DNA from 2 places in the Planococcus lenghuensis genome. Region 2 is predicted to be linked to the other one. Evidence: a T-box and tRNA genes for the amino acid it is inferred to sense, from the RefSeq annotation. Region 2 holds a T-box; the other holds one or more tRNA genes.
The links. A T-box is a leader RNA that pairs with one kind of tRNA and senses whether it is charged. The one in region 2 lies ahead of trpS (tryptophan--tRNA ligase), so its partner is inferred to be a tRNA-Trp.
Positions count from the first base shown of each region.

Region 1: it encodes a tRNA-Trp, which carries the amino acid that the T-box ahead of trpS (tryptophan--tRNA ligase) is inferred to sense. The anticodon was not compared.

Region 1 covers NZ_CP019640.1:982,543-992,692, reverse strand. Annotated here, with positions in the region: gene B0X71_RS05020 (C45 family autoproteolytic acyltransferase/hydrolase) at 1-900, opposite strand, end outside; gene B0X71_RS05015 (cupin domain-containing protein) at 1,013-1,372, shown strand; gene B0X71_RS05010 (MDR family MFS transporter) at 1,424-2,920, opposite strand; gene B0X71_RS21535 (hypothetical protein) at 2,944-3,066, opposite strand; gene B0X71_RS05005 (AAA family ATPase) at 3,185-4,135, shown strand; gene B0X71_RS05000 (NADPH-dependent FMN reductase) at 4,369-4,935, opposite strand; gene B0X71_RS04995 (LLM class flavin-dependent oxidoreductase) at 4,948-6,006, opposite strand; gene B0X71_RS04990 (winged helix-turn-helix transcriptional regulator) at 6,159-6,512, shown strand; tRNA gene B0X71_RS04985 (tRNA-Leu) at 6,761-6,842, opposite strand; tRNA gene B0X71_RS04980 (tRNA-Cys) at 6,849-6,923, opposite strand; tRNA gene B0X71_RS04975 (tRNA-Gly) at 6,940-7,011, opposite strand; tRNA gene B0X71_RS04970 (tRNA-Gln) at 7,020-7,091, opposite strand; tRNA gene B0X71_RS04965 (tRNA-His) at 7,103-7,178, opposite strand; tRNA gene B0X71_RS04960 (tRNA-His) at 7,231-7,306, opposite strand; tRNA gene B0X71_RS04955 (tRNA-Trp) at 7,337-7,410, opposite strand; tRNA gene B0X71_RS04950 (tRNA-Tyr) at 7,416-7,499, opposite strand; tRNA gene B0X71_RS04945 (tRNA-Thr) at 7,508-7,583, opposite strand; tRNA gene B0X71_RS04940 (tRNA-Phe) at 7,590-7,665, opposite strand; tRNA gene B0X71_RS04935 (tRNA-Asp) at 7,688-7,763, opposite strand; tRNA gene B0X71_RS04930 (tRNA-Met) at 7,767-7,843, opposite strand; tRNA gene B0X71_RS04925 (tRNA-Glu) at 7,894-7,968, opposite strand; tRNA gene B0X71_RS04920 (tRNA-Ser) at 7,998-8,088, opposite strand; tRNA gene B0X71_RS04915 (tRNA-Asn) at 8,095-8,169, opposite strand; rRNA gene rrf (5S ribosomal RNA) at 8,178-8,293, opposite strand; rRNA gene B0X71_RS04905 (23S ribosomal RNA) at 8,540-10,150, opposite strand, start outside.
Region 2 covers NZ_CP019640.1:2,520,273-2,530,422, reverse strand. Annotated here, with positions in the region: gene B0X71_RS12985 (ATP-dependent Clp protease ATP-binding subunit) at 1-1,082, shown strand, start outside; gene B0X71_RS12980 (YjzD family protein) at 1,150-1,341, opposite strand; gene B0X71_RS12975 (beta-ketoacyl-ACP synthase III) at 1,527-2,462, shown strand; gene fabF (beta-ketoacyl-ACP synthase II) at 2,490-3,731, shown strand; gene trpS (tryptophan--tRNA ligase) at 3,776-4,768, opposite strand; T-box leader at 4,809-5,021, opposite strand; gene B0X71_RS12960 (DUF3899 domain-containing protein) at 5,209-5,550, opposite strand; gene B0X71_RS12955 (peptide ABC transporter substrate-binding protein) at 5,791-7,527, shown strand; gene opp3b (oligopeptide ABC transporter permease) at 7,729-8,664, shown strand; gene opp3C (oligopeptide ABC transporter permease) at 8,664-9,683, shown strand; gene B0X71_RS12940 (ABC transporter ATP-binding protein) at 9,702-10,150, shown strand, end outside.

The DNA.
Region 1 (10,150 bases), 1.5 Mb from region 2:
TTCACGGGCCGCCGGAAAGTAAACAGATGTGTGGATCGTGCCTGCCCAGCTCTTATACAGCTTGGAAAACACACCTTTATCCGTGTCATTGAACAGCCGGTAAGCTTTTTCAGCTTCCCCCGTTTCTCCATTCCGGATCGCTTCCATCCGGGCATGCGAGTCCTTCAGGTAATTGCGATTTTCCTGCAGCTGAATCTCATAATGGTTCGTACAGACGCTTTCCTGTCGTACATCAACTGAGCGCGGACTGCCTTCGACAATGAAGCTCTCACCTGTGGCATCTGTCACAACATAGCTAAATGAGCCGCGATGCGGGATCTCCTTTAGTACCGCTACTGCTTCCTCTGCTGTTGCACATGTTTCAAGCAAGATCCGGCTGATGACATAACACACAAAACCGTCACCCGGGTTTTTTCGGTGGATGAAATTATGGCCGACCGCAAGCCCTTTTTCATTCAGCCCGTCCGTCCGGCCTGTAATCCGCGAACTTGGCCCGATGGATGCATAGCCGCCATCCGATGGCTGAAATAAGACGAAGCGGCCCTCGTATGTCTGCGGGTGGAAATCGTAATTCCTTATCATGAAGTCGGTGCCCGTAAAAATCGAACAACCGCTTGGCACAAGTTCTGTCCGGTAGCCGCCAAAGTTCAGCAAAATTTCCTCCAATGGCAGTTCCAAACTGTCCCTTAGTCCCAGCAATTCATCCCAGATGCCTGGTGCGAACTTGCTGAACATCCCGTATGCTTCCTGCTCATTTATCGCAAATCGCGGCCGCTTCGCTTTCCATTGGCCGCGCCGGTTTTCCAATGTAATCGTGCCCCGCAGCAGTTCTCCCTGCCGGAGCCCAAATTCGTAATGACTCCCACGGAACTGCAGGATGTCGCTGTGTATTTCTTTCATCTCGTCCTCCTGTTCCGGATTCCATCAATCCTTCTGTATGGCCACTTACTAATCATACCAGTATTTTTTCGTTATAATAAAAAAGAATGACTCAACAGAAGGAGGAAATTGCTTGGAAAAAGTAAATATTCAGGATAAATTCTCATTGTTCACTGATCATTGGAGTCCGAAAATTGGCGGTTCAATAAACGACATGCACGTGAAATTCACCAAGCTGAAAGGGGAATTCGTCTGGCATCAGCACGAGGAGGAAGACGAAATGTTCCTGGTTATTAAAGGGTCCCTCCTCATGCAGCTGCGCGACAAAGACATCACAATCAATGAAGGCGAATTTCTAATCGTTCCGAAAGGAGTCGAACACCGGCCGGTCGCTGAAGAAGAAGCACATGTACTGCTGTTCGAACCAAATACAACATTAAACACCGGCACTGAAGTAAATGAGCGGACGGTATCTAACCTGGAATCGATTTAACCGCCGCCATTAAAAAGACGCTGTCCCTCTAAAACAGGACAGCGTCTTCTATCATGACTGAACTGGGCGTTCTTCTGTACGTGCAGCTGTTTCTCCAGCTTTCTGTTCTTGCCATGATGGATTCTCTTTCAGGAACAGCGTCAGGATCAACCCAGCGACAGTCAAGGCAGAAGCAGCCAAAAACGCCAGATTATAACCGCTGATCAATGCTTGATTGGTGACATACTGCTGAGCCTCCGCTTGCGACAGATCGGCAAGCGCTGCTGTATTCGGCTCATAGCGCGCGGATCCAATCGTCACGATGGTCACCAGCAGCGCAGTGCCGATCGATGCCGATACTTGCTGCATCGTATTGGCCATCGCTGTCCCGTGGGAATTCCATTTCTGTGGCAGCTGATTTAAGCCGTTGGTCATCATTGGCATCATGATCAGTGACAGTCCGAACATCCGTATTGCGTACACAATTGTCAGGAATGTGAAAGAGGTATCCAACGTCAGGTTGGAAAACAGATACGTCGTAACGCTGACGATCAGCAGCCCGGGAATTGCCAGCACCTTCGCGCCCACCTTATCGAACAAAATTCCGGTAATCGGCGACATGATGCCCATAACGATAGCCCCCGGCAGCAGCATTAGTCCCGATTCAAGCGGTGTAAAACCGCGGGTAATCTGCATATAAAGCGGCAGCAACGTCTCTGCACCGATCAGCGAAATGAGGACGATCATCGTAACGATGAGTGAGATGGAAAAAATGCTGTTATTGAATACCCGGAACTCAAGCATCGGCACTTTTAACCGCAATTGCCGGATGATGAACAGCGTCAGGATAATGGTGCCACCGATGATGCAGCTAATCACAAACGCGCTGTCCCATCCTTTTTCGCCTGCACTGCTGAATCCATACAGCAGCCCGCCAAAACCGAAAGAAGACAGTAAAATCGATAACACATCAATTTTCGGATACGTCAGTTTCGTTACATTTTTCACGAAGAACACGGCGCCGATCAATGTCAAAAGAGCGATTGGAACAACAACATAGAACAAGGACCGCCAGGAATAGCTATCCAGCAGCCAGCCTGACAAGGTTGGCCCGATCGCCGGCGCAAATGAAATAACAATACCGGCCATTCCCATAGCGGCACCTCTTTTTTCAATCGGAAAAATCGTCAGCAGAACCGTCATCATCAATGGCAGCATAATGCCGGATCCGGTTGCCTGAATGATTCTTGCAGCTAGCAGCAGCGGAAAACTGTGGGAGACTGCTGCAACCATTGTGCCAAGGGCGAACACAGAAATGGCGTACAGAAACAGTTTTCGAGTAGTGAATCGTTCAATCAAAAATGCGGAAATTGGAATCATGATTCCGTTCGTCAGCAGGAATGCAGTTGTCAGCCACTGGACTTTATTTTGAGTGATTCCAAAATCCGCCATAATACTCGGCAATGCTGTCGCCAGCAGTGTTTCATTCAATAGAGAGAAAAACGCGCCAAGCAGCAGGACAGCCACCATTGGCCCTTTTTTAAAATTAGTTAAATCAACTTCGGACATAATGCTTAACCTCTTTCAAGTATTTATTGTCTTACAGCAACACATCTGTTTTTCAGTGTTTCTTCTTCATTGATCTGTTTCGATGAATCGCCCACTTTTTCCATAAAGCCAGGAACCACTCCATAAGCTTTTCTTCCAGATTCCATGGAATAGCCTTCAGCTGCCTGCCTCTGACACAGGTTTTCCTGATTGGATAGCCGGGAAGTCAATAGGAGTAGGTTACCGGCTTGTATATAAAATGTCAAATTTAACAAGGAGCAACTGATGACAAACCTGCAAATGCTTATTGGTTTGCCGGGAAGCGGCAAGTCAACTTACGCCGAAAATTTCCTGGCTTCTAACTCCGGATGGCTTCATATATCTTCAGACCGAATTGCCCGCAGCCGGTTTGGTGCAGATGAAGAAATCGACTACCGGGAGGTTTTCGAGGAAATGTACCAGCAGACAGCTGCCGCATTGGCCGCTGGTCACCACGTATTATATGATGCTACGAATTTAGCTTCCACACGAAGACGCAGTTTCCTGAATCGAATCGGCCGGCCGAATGCTGAAGCTGTCGTCCTGCGAACATCTTACAGCCTGCTAAAGGAGCGGAATCGAAACCGGGATAGCCGCGAACGGGTACCTGACCATGTTCTTGAGCGATACATTCGGGCATTCCAATTTCCGCGGTTTAACGAAGGCTTTACGAATGCAAGGATTATCAGCAGCAAAGAACCGGTCAGTAATGCCCATGCGATTAAGTCCATTGCCGTGAACAGCGATGCCACGTTCGAATCCATTGCGGAATTGTATAGCAAGTTGCTTGAAACACAAGCTATGCACAATTGGCGGCATAGAGAGCCGAATGCAGCTGCTTCAGTCATTCAGCACCTATTTGAAGTTTATAAAAAAGTGCAAAGCCTCACCATCGAACCTGAAGAAAAGGAATTGCTTTCATGGTTCGCTCTCCTTCATGACATCGGCAAGGCTTCTATTCGGAAAAACCGGCCTTTTGGTGAAGACAATTTCCATGGTCATGAACACGTCAGTGCTTATCTGGCATACCAGGTGCTGCTTTCACTGAACTTCTCTCCCGCATTTATCTATGATGTCACACTGCTGATTGACGAACATGAAGAAGCAAAGAAGATGAAACAAGGAAAACTTAAACGGCGGCTCGGGGAACGGAATCATGAACGAATGCAAATCTTATTGGACTTAATCGGGGCATGATGAAAAGGAGCCGGATAACAAATTCCTTACTCCTAAACAAGAGCGAATGCGATAATACTTACCCATCGGACTTCCATTGCCACTTGACTGCCATTGATGACTCTACAATTAACTCCTGGTCCTCCGCCTTTTTCACCATCTCACCTGTTTAGCAGGAACTCCTTTAAAAGCGATTTAACCCACTTACAAAAAACTCCTGACAGGTACCAGAAGGCCTGCCAGGAGCTTATTGATCAAAAATCATATTCTGCTTCTTTTGCTTCCCGGATGCTCTGATACGTCTCTGTCAGGACAACTGTATCTTCAACCATCCGCTCAAGCCGGAACAAAACATCATCATTAATGATTTTCTTGCGGTGGAAATCCTCTTCTTCGATGAATACATAAGTTTGCACGATTTGTGCTTTCATATAGCCCAGAATCGGTTTCAGCTGCTGCTCCGCAATCAGAAAATGCTTGGCAGATCCTGCAGTCACGACCATGCTGACCACTTTATCCCGCAGTGCGTCCACCGGAAGAAGATCGAAAATGTTCTTAAGTGTCGCAGGAATGGAAGCCTGAAAAATCGGTGTTCCAATAATGATGGCATCCGCTTCCATAATGGCACGGGTCACATAGCCGGTATCCCCTTCATATTCCAGGTAATTGCGTCCGTCGCTGAATTGAACATCATACTCTGCCAGATCGATCAATTCTGCTTCAATCTCCGGATACTTTTCCTCTAAAGCCTGCATCGTATAATTCATAGCGGTTCTTGTCTTGGATCCGACAATAGAGCCTGATAATCCGACGATTTTCACGTTTATCTCCTCCTACTTCTTCGCTGTGTACTTACGGATGGCCGGCAGAATCTCGGTGCCAATCAACTCGATATTTTTAACGAGGCGGTCGTATGGTACACCGCCGAAATCGATTTGCGCAATATACCGCTGGTGACCGAACTCCTCATGTTGATAAAGAATTTTTTCGATGATTTGCTGCGGGCTGCCAATGTTCATCACATTATGCGGATCAACCCCCTGGGCGAATTGCTGCTTCGGAAATCCTTGTCCGTTCGTCCGTTTCATTCCTTCATTGATGTGCGGATACATGTCCCTGAGCGCCTGCTGGGACGTTTCAGCAGCGTGGAAGAACCCCGCTGTTGCGACTGGAAGTTCTGCCGGATCGAATCCGCTTTCTCTCGCTGCATCCCGATACGAATCGATTGTTCGTTTGAAAATCGATACCGGTCCGCCGAGATGTGCCATAAACATCGGAACGCCTGCATACCCTGCCTTCCGGGCGCTTGCAGGCGTTCCGCCGACTGCCCGCCAAATCGGCAATGACCCATTCACCGGCCGGGGCAGCACTTTTGCATTTCTCAATGGCGGCCGGAATTCCCCGCTCCAATTGACGACTTCTTCTTCGTTTATTTTTAATAAAAGCTCGAACTTTTCCTCAAACAATTCCTCATAATTCCGAATATCATAGCCGAGCAAATCAAAGAGGCCGACGCGCGAAGCACGTCCCGCGATGATTTCCATCCGCCCTTCGGACAGCAGATCCACTGTCGCGAAGTTTTCGTAAACGCGTACCGGATCCGATGTGCTGATAATCGTCGAAGAACTTCCAAGTCTGATCTGTTTTGTCGCCTGCGCAATGGCTGACAGTACAACTGCATGGGCCTGTGTCACGAAAAACTCCTGATGGCTTTCACCCACACTGAAAAAATCAAGACCGGCCTCATCAGCCAGCTTGGCATATTCCACGATTTCACGGAGCCGCTGTCCCTCAGAGATCCGTTCGCCGGTATGCGGATCGGGCAAATGGTCCCCGAGTGTGTAAATTCCGAATTCAAGTCCTTTTTCCGGATTGATTCCATATTTCTGCATTCTGTTCAGCCCTTCCCTTGCTTAAAGTTAATACGCACACTTTTCACTTTCCTGTTTACCCCAACAGCGCTATTATAGTCTGTAGCCGCACAAAACGTAAGTACGCACATAAAAGTGACATAGTATACAAAAAGATACCTAGGAGGCACAACATGAACAGAACCCCTGAAAACTGCCATGTAGAAGATGCACTGAGTATTCTGGTCGGCAAATGGAAGCCAATTATCTTACTTCGCCTTATGCAGGAAGGCACGAAACGATTCAGCGAGCTTAAACAAAGCATGCCGGGTATCACCCAAAAAATGCTGACGAAACAATTGCGGGAATTAGAAGAAGAAGATATCATCAACCGGACAGTCTACCCGCAAGTCCCGCCTAAAGTCGAGTATTCCATCACTGAATATGGCATGAGCCTTCAGCCTATTCTCGAAGCAATGCATGAATGGGGAACACAACACCTTATTCACAAACAGGAAAAATTAACTGATGCAAAAGACATCTCCTAATTTAGATTGCCTCCCTGCATCTCGCTGCAAAGCCAGTAAAGTTGCTTCATGCTAAAATGCCATTGCCTGCTCGGCAATTAGATAACAGAAATGAGCTTGAAATGTCCCACATGTATAGTAACCGGATAGATTGCAGACTGCTTGTTTTACCTAGCATACCATCTTGCAAAAGCATTAGTGAAATGAGAAAAAGCCAGAGCTTTAGTTTCCTAAAGCTCTGGCTTTTTCTATCAATCGACCATTTGTAATACCGGCGGTCGGGGTCGAACCGACACTCCCGAAGGAACACGATTTTGAGTCGTGCGCGTCTGCCAATTCCGCCACGCCGGCATGTTTTGGAGGCGGCAACCGGATTCGAACCGGTGGATAAGGGTGTTGCAGACCCATGCCTTACCACTTGGCTATGCCGCCATTATCTTAAGGGAAAAGCGGAAGACGGGGGTCGAACCCGCGACCTCCACCTTGGCAAGGTGGCGTTCTACCACTGAACTACTTCCGCAAATCAAGCTGGGGCACTAGGATTCGAACCTAGGCATCACGAGACCAAAACCCGTTGCCTTACCGCTTGGCTATGCCCCAATAGGAAAAAATGGGGCGACCGATGGGAATTGAACCCACGAGTGCCGGAACCACAATCCGGTGCGTTAACCACTTCGCCACGATCGCCACTATTTTAATTACTGAAGTTATTTAATAGAGAGGAAAAACCTAACTAAGATGGGGCGACCGATGGGAATTGAACCCACGAGTGCCGGAACCACAATCCGGTGCGTTAACCACTTCGCCACGATCGCCATATTGGAATTATTGATTAAATAAAAAAATGGCAGGGGCAGTAGGAATCGAACCCACATCGGAGGTTTTGGAGACCTCTGTTCTACCGTTAAACTATGCCCCTATGACTGGTGGAGGGGGGCAGATTCGAACTGCCGAACCCGAAGGAGCGGATTTACAGTCCGCCGCGTTTAGCCACTTCGCTACCCCTCCATTGATGCTGGTGCCGGAGAAAGGAATTGAACCCTCAACCTACTGATTACAAGTCAGTTGCTCTACCAATTGAGCTACTCCGGCGGATAATGGTGGCTCAGGACAGAATCGAACTGCCGACACAAGGATTTTCAGTCCTTTGCTCTACCGACTGAGCTACTGAGCCACGCTATTAATAAAAGAAAAAATGGCGGTCCTGACGGGAATCGAACCCGCGATCTCCTGCGTGACAGGCAGGCATGTTAACCGCTACACCACAGGACCGTTTGGTTGCGGGGGCAGGATTTGAACCTGCGACCTTTGGGTTATGAGCCCAACGAGCTACCGAACTGCTCCACCCCGCGATAATATTAATAGTGATATGTTGCGTCACTGATGTTGATAAGAATAAAAATGGTGACCCCTACGGGATTCGAACCCGTGTTACCGCCGTGAAAGGGCGGTGTCTTAACCGCTTGACCAAGGGGCCTTTCATAATATATGGAAAGTTTTATATACTGGCGGAGAGCAAGGGATTTGAACCCTTGATACGCGGTTAGCGTATACACGATTTCCAATCGTGCTCCTTCGGCCACTCGGACAGCTCTCCATAGTATGGCTCCGAAGGTAGGATTCGAACCTACGACCAACCGGTTAACAGCCGGTTGCTCTACCACTGAGCTACTTCGGAATGATATTGCCCAGCGACGTCCTACTCTCACAGGGGGAAGCCCCCAACTACCATCGGCGCAAGAGAGCTTAACTGCCGTGTTCGGGATGGGAACGGGTGTGGCCTCTCTGCCATCATCACTGGACTATTTGGTTTTGTTTTGAAAGACAAGATTTATTATATCAACTCTCACGAGTTTTACAAGCATTTTTTTAAAAGAAAGCCTGTTTTCTTGTTCCTTCAAAACTGGATAACCGACATTGAAATGCTGTGGTGTCTAGCTCGGTGGCCAGGCCCTCGGGTCGTAAGCCGTCCCATTCTGGAAATCAGGATTTCCGCCATGGGCCGTCTCTACGCCGGTCGGGCCTTGCGTGGCCACCTGCGCTTTTCTTTGGTTAAGTCCTCGATCGATTAGTATTCGTCAGCTCCACATGTCGCCATGCGTCCACCCCGAACCTATCCACCTCATCGTCTTTGAGGGATCTTACTTACGTAAACGTAATGGGAAATCTCATCTTGAGGGGGGCTTCATGCTTAGATGCTTTCAGCACTTATCCCGGCCACACATAGCTACCCAGCGATGCCTTTGGCAAGACAACTGGTACACCAGCGGTGTGTCCATCCCGGTCCTCTCGTACTAAGGACAGCGCCTCTCAAATTTCCTGCGCCCGCGACGGATAGGGACCGAACTGTCTCACGACGTTCTGAACCCAGCTCGCGTACCGCTTTAATGGGCGAACAGCCCAACCCTTGGGACCGACTACAGCCCCAGGATGCGATGAGCCGACATCGAGGTGCCAAACCTCCCCGTCGATGTGAACTCTTGGGGGAGATAAGCCTGTTATCCCCGGGGTAGCTTTTATCCGTTGAGCGATGGCCCTTCCATGCGGAACCACCGGATCACTAAGCCCGTCTTTCGACCCTGCTCGACGTGTCTGTCTCGCAGTCAAGCTCCCTTCTGCCTTTGCACTCTGCGAATGATTTCCAACCATTCTGAGGGAACCGTTGGGCGCCTCCGTTACTCTTTAGGAGGCGACCGCCCCAGTCAAACTGCCTGCCTGCCACTGTCTCCCCGGCCGATAAGGCCGGCGGGTTAGAAGTCCAATACAGCCAGGGTAGTATCCCACCATTGCCTCTGCGTAAGCTGGCGCTCACGCTTCTTCGGCTCCTACCTATCCTGTACAGGCTGTATCCAACTTCAATAGCAGGCTGCAGTAAAGCTCCACGGGGTCTTTCCGTCCTGTCGCGGGTAACCTGCATCTTCACAGGTACTATAATTTCACCGAGTCTCTCGTTGAGACAGTGCCCAGATCGTTACGCCTTTCGTGCGGGTCGGAACTTACCCGACAAGGAATTTCGCTACCTTAGGACCGTTATAGTTACGGCCGCCGTTTACTGGGGCTTCGGTTCGCACCTTCGCTTGCGCTAAGCGCTCCCCTTAACCTTCCAGCACCGGGCAGGCGTCAGCCCCTATACGTCACCTTACGGTTTTGCAGAGACCTGTGTTTTTGCTAAACAGTCGCCTGGGCCTATTCACTGCGGCTCTCTCGGGCTGTTCACCCAAAAGAGCACCCCTTCTCCCGAAGTTACGGGGTCATTTTGCCGAGTTCCTTAACGAGAGTTCTCTCGCACACCTTAGGATTCTCTCCTCGCCTACCTGTGTCGGTTTGCGGTACGGGCACCTCCCGCCTCGCTAGAGGCTTTTCTTGGCAGTGTGAAATCAGGGACTCCGGGGATATTTCCCCTCGCCATCACAGCCTGGTGGTTGTGGGAACGGGATTTGCCTCGTTCCCCACCTCACTGCTTGGACGTGCGCAACCAACGGCACGCTCACCCTATCCTCCTGCGTCCCCCCATTGCTCAAATGGCGGGGAGGTGGTACAGGAATATCAACCTGTTGTCCATCGTCTACGCCGTTCGGCCTCGACTTAGGTCCCGACTAACCCTGAGCGGACGAGCCTTCCTCAGGAAACCTTAGGCATTCGGTGGAAGGGATTCTCAC
Region 2 (10,150 bases):
AACTCCGACACGGCCGGATTCCGCAAATGGAAAAAGAGTTGGTGAAACTGGAAGGTGCACTGCAGCAGGGAGACGGCCAGCGTCTGTTGCGCGAGGAAGTGACGGAAGAAGAAATTGCAGGGATTGTTGCCCGCTGGACAGGAATCCCGGTAACCAAGCTCATTGAAGGAGAACGGGAGAAACTGCTCCGGCTCAATGATACGCTGAAAGAACGCGTTATTGGTCAGGACAATGCCGTGCAGCTTGTAACTGAAGCGGTATGGCGGGCGAGGGCCGGCATCAAAGATCCGAATAAGCCAATCGGTTCATTCATTTTTCTTGGCCCGACCGGTGTTGGGAAGACAGAACTTGCTAAAGCACTTGCTGCGAATCTGTTTGATTCCGAAGATCATTTCATCCGTATCGATATGTCGGAGTATATGGAAAAACACAGTGTTTCCCGGCTCGTCGGCGCCCCTCCCGGCTATATTGGGTTTGAAGAGGGCGGCCAGCTAACAGAAGCGGTACGCCGGAATCCTTATTCTGTCGTGCTGCTGGATGAAATTGAAAAGGCGCATCCCGATGTGGCGAATATCCTGCTGCAAGTGCTCGATGACGGCCGGATTACGGACAGTCAGGGAAGACTGGTGAACTTTTCGAATACGGTAGTCATTATGACATCAAATATTGGATCGGCGTTTATTGCTGATAGCAGTGAACACGAAACGGAAGATCTAGTCATGGCTGAATTGCGCAACCATTTCCGCCCTGAACTGCTGAACCGGATTGATGACATCATCATCTTTCATTCACTCGGCAATGCGCATTTTTATGGGATCGCCAAGAAAATGATGAAAGATCTTGAACAGCGGGTGAGTCAGCAAGGCATCAGCCTGGATGTCGCTGACAGTGTGATCCGATATGTAGTTGAAGCCGGAACAGACTCCGTATTTGGTGCACGGCCGTTAAAGCGGTTCATTCAGCGTGAAATCGAAACGCGGGTCGCCCGGGAGCTGATCAAGGGCGGAGTTACGGAAGGCGCGACTCTCCAGCTGACGATGGAAAATGGAAACTTAACTATTCTTAATGTCCCATCTGTTTAACCAGTAATGCCAAGCAGCACATAAAATGCCCTGAACAGCCGGATAACCGGCTGTTCAGGGCATTTTTTTAATGGTGATCTTTTCCTGGGGCAAGATTGCCTGGAATTAACGCGGCAATCAAGAACACAAGGACTGATACGATAAGGGACATGTAAATACCCCACATGAAGTCGAATGGAACGCCTTGAATTGCGCTTACTACATAATTTACCATTGAGATCAGCAATGCTGACCACACAAATGTCATGATATACGCCACACGGTTTCACCTCTGCATAAAAGTTCTGATCTTATCATACCATAAAAGTGTTGGCAAAGAGAATGAAAGTTGAGCTTTCATACCTGATATGGCGAAAATTTGTCCAATGGTTGTAAAAAAACGAAAAATGGGCTAAAATTAATACCAGGTAATAGTATTTGATGTTAATGAAAAGAGGTCATCATATGAATGCTGGAATAATCGGTATCGGAAGACATCTTCCGGAACAAGTGCTGACGAATGCAGATTTGGAAAAACGGATGGATACCTCAGATGAATGGATCCGGACCCGGACAGGAATCGAAGAGCGGCGCATTGCCCGAGACGAGGAAAACACTTCACATATGGCTCTTAGGGCGGCACAGCGGGCAATCGATGATTCAGGTATCACCCCTGAAAAAATCGGATTAATTTTAGTTGCTACAGTGACGCCGGACTACGGTTTTCCCTCTGTCGCCAGTATGATTCAGCAGGAACTTGGCGCAGTGAATGCTGCAGCGATGGATTTGTCTGCAGCCTGTGCAGGATTTATGTATGGACTGACGACAGCCAAGCAATTCATTGATGGAAATGTCTACGATTATATTCTGGTTGTCGGTGTTGAAAAATTATCAAAGATCACTGACTGGCAGGACCGCAACACAGCTGTGCTTTTTGGCGATGGAGCAGGAGCTGCTGTAATGGGGAAAGTATCAGAGGGACGGGGTATTTTATCCTTCGAGCTTGGCACTGATGGATCAGGCGGGAAATACTTGCTGCAGGATGGTGACTTCATTTCGATGAATGGCCGGGAAGTATTTAAATTTGCCGTGCGTCAGATGGGTGAGTCAGCTGAAGGCGTTATCAATAAAGCTGGGCTTACAAAAGACGATATCGATATGCTGATACCGCATCAGGCTAATATCCGCATCATGGAGGCATCGCGCACACGGCTCGATCTGCCGCCGGAAAGAATGTCGAAGACTGTGCATAAGTACGGAAATACATCTTCAGCGTCGATTCCGATCTCACTTGTTGAGGAACTGGAAAGCGGCAAGATCAAGGATGATGATGTAATCGTTATGGTTGGATTTGGCGGCGGTCTCACATGGGGAGCCATCGCTATGAAGTGGGGGAAATAAGGGGAAATGCGAAAGGACGGAAATGAAATGACAAAACGTCGCGTAGTAGTCACCGGGTTAGGAGCAGTTTCACCGGTCGGCAATTCTGCTGAAGCTTCATGGGAAGCGGTAAAAACGGGGAAATCCGGAATCGGACCAATGACCCGGCTGAATCCGGATGAATTCCCGGCAAAGGTTTCAGCGGAAGTAAAAGACTTTTCTATAGAAGATTATATCAGCCGGAAAGACGCCAGAAAAATGGATCGGTTCACGCATTATGCACTGGCTGCATCCATTATGGCGATGAAAGATGCTGAATTGGAACTGGATGATGAAACTGCACTTCGGACAGGCGTTTGGATCGGTTCCGGAATCGGCGGCATGGAAACGATTGAAACTCAGCACGATATTCTGAATGAACGCGGTTATCGCCGGACAAGCCCGTTTTTTGTGCCGATGATTATTCCGGATATGGCATCAGGGCAAGTTTCAATTTACTTTGGTGCCAAGGGCATCAACTCCTGTACGGTAACGGCGTGTGCATCCGGAACAAATTCCATCGGCGATGCTTTCAAAGTGATTCAGCGTGGTGACGCTGATGTCATGATATCGGGAGGAGCAGAAGCACCGATTACCCGTCTGTCAGTAGCCGGGTTCAGTTCGAATACAGCGCTGACAACCAACACAGACCCCGCTACGGCTTCCCGGCCGTTTGATAAGAACCGGGATGGTTTTGTCATTGCGGAGGGGGCCGGGGTTATCATTCTCGAAGAGTATGAGCATGCGAAGGCCCGCGGAGCTAAAATTTATGCGGAAATTACCGGATACGGTTCCACCGGCGATGCCCACCATATCACAGCACCGGCTCCAGGGGGCGAGGGAGCTGCACGGGCGATGGCACAGGCGCTTGAAGATGGAGCGGTAAAAACAGAGGAGATCGATTACATTAACGCGCACGGTACAAGCACTGCGTATAACGACTTATACGAGACGATGGCCGTGAAATCTGTTTTCGGCGATCATGCGTATAAGCTCGGCATGAGTTCCACTAAGTCGGTTACAGGGCACCTTCTCGGAGCGGCCGGCGGAGTAGAAGCAATCTTCTCAATTCTTGCGCTGCAAGAGGGAATCATGCCCCCGACAATGAATCTCACTGACCCGGATCCGGAATGTGATCTTGATTACATTCCGAATGAAGCCCGCAAAGCTGATTTGAAATATGTTATGAGTAACTCACTCGGCTTCGGGGGACATAACGCATCACTCGTATTTAAAAAAATCGAAGCATAATAAAAACCACCTTGCCTCAGAAAACAGGCAAGGTGGTTTTCACTTTATCTTTTTTTTCGGCCAAGGCCCATGGCATTTTCCATTTTCTTAAGGGTCTTGTTGGCAATTTTACTGGCATTTTCAGCCCCCTCATCCAGTACCCTGTCCAATTCCTCTGAATTGATCAGTTCGTTATAACGTTCCTGGATCGGTTTCAAGTGATCGGTCACTGCCTTGGCTACGGATGCTTTGAATTCTCCATAGCCAGCATCAGCATATTTGGCTTCCAGTGATTTAATGGACTGGTCTGTCAAAGCTGCTTCGATTGTCAGAAGGTTGGAGATGCCCGGCTTGTTTTCTTTGTCAAATCGAACGATGCCTTCCGAATCCGTGACAGCGCTTTTGATTTTTTTCTCAATGGTTTTCAAATCATCGAGCAGCGTAATGGTCGATTTTTTATTGGGATCTGATTTGCTCATTTTTTTATTGGGATCCTGCAACGCCATGATGCGGGCGCCATTCTGCGGAAGACGGATGTCAGGAAGCGTAAAGACATCATTATGCCGCTTATTGAATCGTTCAGCGAGATCGCGCGTCAACTCAATATGCTGTTTCTGGTCATCGCCGACCGGAACGATGTCGGTCTGATACAGCAGGATATCCGCCGCCATAAGTGGAGGGTAGGTAAGAAGACCTGCTGAAACAGCCGCATTGCCTGCGGATTTATCCTTATACTGGGTCATTCGTTCAAGTTCACCGATGGATGCTGTACAAGTCAGCATCCAGCCAGCCTGTGCGTGGGCCGGTACTTCCGACTGAACAAATAACGTGGCTTTGTCTGGATCAATGCCTGCAGCGAGATACAGAGCTGCCAATGACTTAATACTTTTGCGAAGCTCCAGTCGATCTTGCGGCATGGTGATGGCATGCTGGTCGACAATGCAGAACACGCAATCATAATCATACTGGAGCTCCACAAATTGTTTGAAAGCACCAATATAATTGCCGAGTGTTACAGTTCCAGTGGGCTGGACCCCTGAAAAAATCCGTTTCATCATAAATTCCTCCCCATTATAAAAGCACATCATTCATCCTGGAAAAAGGGACGAATGATGTGCTGTTCCGCGGTACCACCCTGATTGCCGTCGCCGGCCGCTCAACTTCGTAACGTGAAGGGGACGGAGCCGGCTACTTTGAGTTCACCGGCTCAGCTCCGAAGTCCATTCCAAAAAGCTCTTCACCTGTTCACACCATCCACAGGCTCTCTGATAAGAAGAAGCTTCCTGTACTACTCTTCATCTGCGCTTTATCGACAGATCATCCCGGCGGTCTGCAGAGGAAGCAATGATTCTTCCCCGGCTGCTCTCCGTACACGATCAGATTATAAGGTTCTGGTGCTGATTCCCGGCAGATTGGAAGCGGGAAGTCATTCAGCCGGAACCATGTAATCGGAATAACTGAAATTTAGTATAGTACAATACTGAACATTTGTGAAGTTTTAGATATAATAGGAGAACAAAGCAACACCCATCAACGTGATTGTTGCCGTGCCGACTGACAGCAGCGGCAAAAAAGGTACGGCGATCAATTCAGAAGGCGTGCGCATTTCATCGATGTCAAAACCGGAGCGGAGGTCAAATGCTTTGCGCATACTGACTGTGAAAATATCAAAAAATCCGCTCTGGACGACATAAATGGTCGCCCCAATGAAAAAGAGAATACCGCCATAGATAAACGAAGTATCAATATATGACAGCAGGCTAAGCTGCTGTTCACGGAACAAAATCGTCAGCAAAATAATCGCTTGCACAGCTAAGGCGCTCAGTAAAAACTTCTTCAATAATATACACCTCATTTTCTTTTTATTGTAAAAGAACCGGATGGTAAAATCAAAGATTAATTATCTGGCAGCTATGCAATTAGAACTGTGGAATGTGACAAGATTAAGGCTTTTATGACAAGTATGTGAACTAAATATCATTTTTATATAAGTTTTTTTATGGAGGTCTGTACATATACGCCAGAATCTGTATAATAAGTATTGTACCAATTTTTCAGAAAACTTAAGGGGGTCAACTGAGTGAAAAACAGCAAGATTTTCTGGCTTCTCGGTCTCGTTCTTGTTCTTGGCATGTTCCTCGCAGCCTGTGGCGGCGAAGAAGCAACTGAAGAAGAAGTCGTGGATGAAGAAGAAGTCGTAGAGGAAGAGCCTGTTGAAGGCGAAGAAGAAGTGGTGGCTGAAGTTCCAGAAGAACTGGATGAGCCGCAGGTGTTGGAACTGATTGAAAGTGCAGAAATTCCAACATTAGATTCATCACTCGTTACAGATTCAGTAGGATTTAACCTGCTTAACAACGTCAACGAAGGTCTGTACCGCCTGAATGAAGAAAATATTGCTGTACCAGCAGTTGCTGCTGGTGAACCTGAAGTCAGTGAAGACGGCTTGACTTATACATTTGAAATCCGTGAGGATGCTGTATGGTCAAACGGTACACCTGTCACAGCTAATGACTTTGTCTTTGCATGGCAGCGTGCGATCGATCCGGCTACCGGATCTTCTTACGGCCCATACATGTTCTCCGGTGTAATTGACAACGCGACTGAAATCGCTGCCGGTGAACTGGAACCATCTGAACTCGGCGTTACTGCAGTCGATGATTCAACTCTCGAAGTACAGTTGGAGCGTCCGGTTCCTTACTTCGAATCACTGATGGCTTTCGGAACATTCTACCCATTGAATGAAGAATTCGTAACAGCCGCTGGTGATGACTATGCTACAAACTCTGAAAACCTGCTTTACAATGGACCATTCGTTCTGACAAACTGGGACGGAACTGGTCTGAGTTGGTCACTTGAGAAAAACCCTGAATACTGGGATGCTGAAGCGGTTAACCTTGAAGAAATCAATTACGATGTAGTTAAAGAAACTTCAACTGCAGTAAACCTTTACCAGTCTGGCGAGAAAGACCGCACAGCTCTGTCAGGTGAATTCGCGATGCAGTATGCAAGTGATCCTGAACTCGTGTCTGAACTGGAACCAACATTGTTCTACCTGAAATTCAATCAGGAACGCAATGGCGAGCCAACACCGCTTGCTAATGAAAATATCCGCGAAGCAATTGCGATGGCTTTCAACAAAGAAGACTTGGCGACTGTAATCCTGGCTAACGGATCACTTCCTGCTGATTACCTTGTACCAACTGACTTTGCGTTCAATGCAGAAGGCGAAGATTTCCGCGATATCAATGGCGATCTGCTCGGCTATGATCCGGAAGCTGCTCTTGAAGCATGGGAAACTGGACTTGAAGAGCTTGGCGTTGAAGAAATCACACTTGAACTGCTCGGTGGAGACACAGAACTTTCCAAGAAAATGGATGAGTATTTGAAGCAGCAGCTTGAAACAACTCTTCCTGGCCTGACTCTTGAACTGAGAGAAGTGCCATTCAGCGTGCGTCTTGAGGCTGATGAAGCACAGGACTACGATATCCAGTTTGCTGGTTGGGGACCTGATTACCAGGATCCAATGACATTCGTCGACTTGTTCGTTACAGACGGACCGAACAACAAAATGAGCTATTCTAATCCTGAATTCGACGCACTTGTTGAATCAGCGAAAAACGAATTGGCTTTAGACCCTGAAGCTCGCTGGGCTGCTATGGCTGAAGCAGAACGCATCCTCCTCGAGGACGCTGCTATTGCACCAGTCTATCAGCGCGGTCTGATGTCACTGCAAAAACCTTATGTGCATAACATCGTTTCACATCCATTTGGCGGCGACTATAGCTACAAATGGGCTTACATCGATGGAGCAGAGTAAGAGTTTACTGTATTGATCGACACAATGAAGAGAGTATATCGCAGGTTTACGCGGTATACTCTCTTTTCTAATGGAGAAAAATTCACAGAAAATTAAATGACCGCATTAAAAATTTGAACATATATTTAGAAAAGCGGAAGAACCTCTTTTTAAACAAAAAGAATGCTTGTATAATAGAAGTAACTTTCAGGAGGTGCAACAATGTTAAAGTATATTGCTAAGCGGTTGATTTATATGTTAATCACGCTGTATCTTATTGCGACAGCCACGTTTTTCTTGATGAAAATTCTGCCTGGTTCCCCAATTGCTGCCGCTTCAAAACTGTCCCCAGAACAAGAGGCAATCGTATTGGCAAAGTATGGATTGGATAAACCGCTGCCCGTTCAGTACTTTGAGTATATAACTGGTCTTTTGCAAGGCGATCTAGGCGTTTCAATTAATCAGTTCATGGGTGTGGAAGTAACAACTCTTCTACTTGACCGGATTGGGCCGTCATTCCAAATTGGTGCTCAGGCAATGATTCTTGGTACATTCATCGGTATTTTACTGGGAATGATTGCAGCATTGAGACAGAATTCATGGATTGATTATTCCAGCACATTCGCAGCGATTCTCGGGATCTCCATACCGTCATTCGTGTTTGCTGCTGGGTTGCAGTACTGGTTTGGTATGAAATTTGGCTGGTTCCCGGTTGCACTTTGGGATGATGGCTTCATGTCGAGTGTCTTGCCGACTATTGCGCTTGCAATGTCGCCGCTTGCTGTTGCAGCCCGTTTCATTCGAACTGAAATGATTGAAGTGCTAAGTTCTGATTATATTACATTAGCAAGAGCCAAGGGAGCCAGCCGGTCGGAAGTTGCATTCAAACATGCTTTTCGGAATGCACTTATACCGCTTGTTACCGTACTTGGACCTTTAGCTGTTGCTATTCTGACAGGTTCTCTTGTTATTGAAAAAATCTTCGCTATACCCGGAATCGGCGAGCAGTTTGTCAAAGCCATTACAGTTAATGACTTCGCGGTCATCATGGGTACGACACTCTTCTTCTCTGCGTTCCTGATTTTCATCATTCTGGTGGTGGATATTCTTTACGGAATTATCGATCCCCGAATCCGTTTGTCTGGAGGTAAAGATTAATGACTCAACATCCTGAACAACTTCCAAAGGGAGTGTTTGAGCGGGTAACCATTGACCCTTCTCAAGCAGAGAAAATCGCAAAACCAAGCCTGAACTTCTGGCAGGATGCCTGGAGACGACTGCGTAAAAACAAAGGGGCCGTAGTTTCACTGGTTGTTTTCCTTTTGATTTTGATCATGTCGATCATCGGACCACATATCGGCCAGTTCGATCCGAACCAGCAGACAATCACGCACGCCAACCTGCCGCCTAAAGTCGGTGGACTTGAATTTCTTCCGTTATTTGACGGCGTCGGTACACTCGGCGGACAGGAAGTCGATTTATATGAAATGAAAAACGTTGAAGTCAATTACTGGTTAGGTACAGATGGACTGGGACGTGACATGTTCAGCCGGGTCTGGGCAGGAACGCAAGTTTCTCTCTTCATCGCCTTCATGGCTGCAATCATCGATATGGGCATCGGTATCGTCTATGGCGGTATTTCCGGTTATTTCGGGGGGCGCATTGATGATGTTCTGCAGCGGATTGTCGAAATCCTGATCGGAATTCCAAACTTGGTTGTTGTTATCCTGATGATCATGATTATGGATCCTGGGATTACAGCGATCATCATCGCTCTTACGATTACCGGATGGATCGGTATGTCCCGGGTTGTCCGCGGACAAATCCTCAAGTTTAAAAACCAAGAGTTTGTTCTGGCTTCGAAAACACTGGGAGCCAGCAATACACGGATTATTTGGAAACATCTATTGCCGAATATTCTTGGGATTGTCATCATCAACACGATGTTTACCATTCCAAATGCCATATTCTTTGAAGCGTTTCTAAGCTTTATCGGTCTGGGGCTGCAGGCACCGGAAGCTTCACTTGGAACACTGATTAATGACGGGTATAAACTGATTGAATTCCAGCCGCATATTCTGGTCTATCCTGCAATAGTCTTGAGTATCATCATGATTGCGTTTAATCTGATCGGTGACGGGCTGCGTGACGCGCTCGATCCGAAGATGAAAGATTAATAAGGGGGGAAGCAGACAATGGAAAAAATTCTGGAAGTTAAGGATCTTGAGCTTTCCTTCAATACGTTCGCTGGTGAAGTAAAAGCGATCCGTGGCGTGAATTTTGATCTCTATAAGGGAGAAACGCTGGCGATTGTGGGGGAATCCGGTTCCGGTAAGTCTGTCACAACTAAATCGATCATGCGTCTCTTGCCTGAAAACTCTGCTGAATTCAAGAGTGGAGAAATTCTGTTTGACGGACGTGATCTGACAAAGCTGAAAGATAAAGAAATGCAAAAAATCAGAGGAAAAGATATCTCAATGATTTTCCAGGATCCAATGACTTCGCTGAATCCGACAATGAAAATCGGTACTCAAATCATTGAACCGCTTCTAAAACATCAAAAAGTCGGAAAGGCAGAAGCGAAACGGATTGCGGTTGACCTTCTGCGGATGGTTGGTATGCCGAATCCTGAACAGCGGATGAA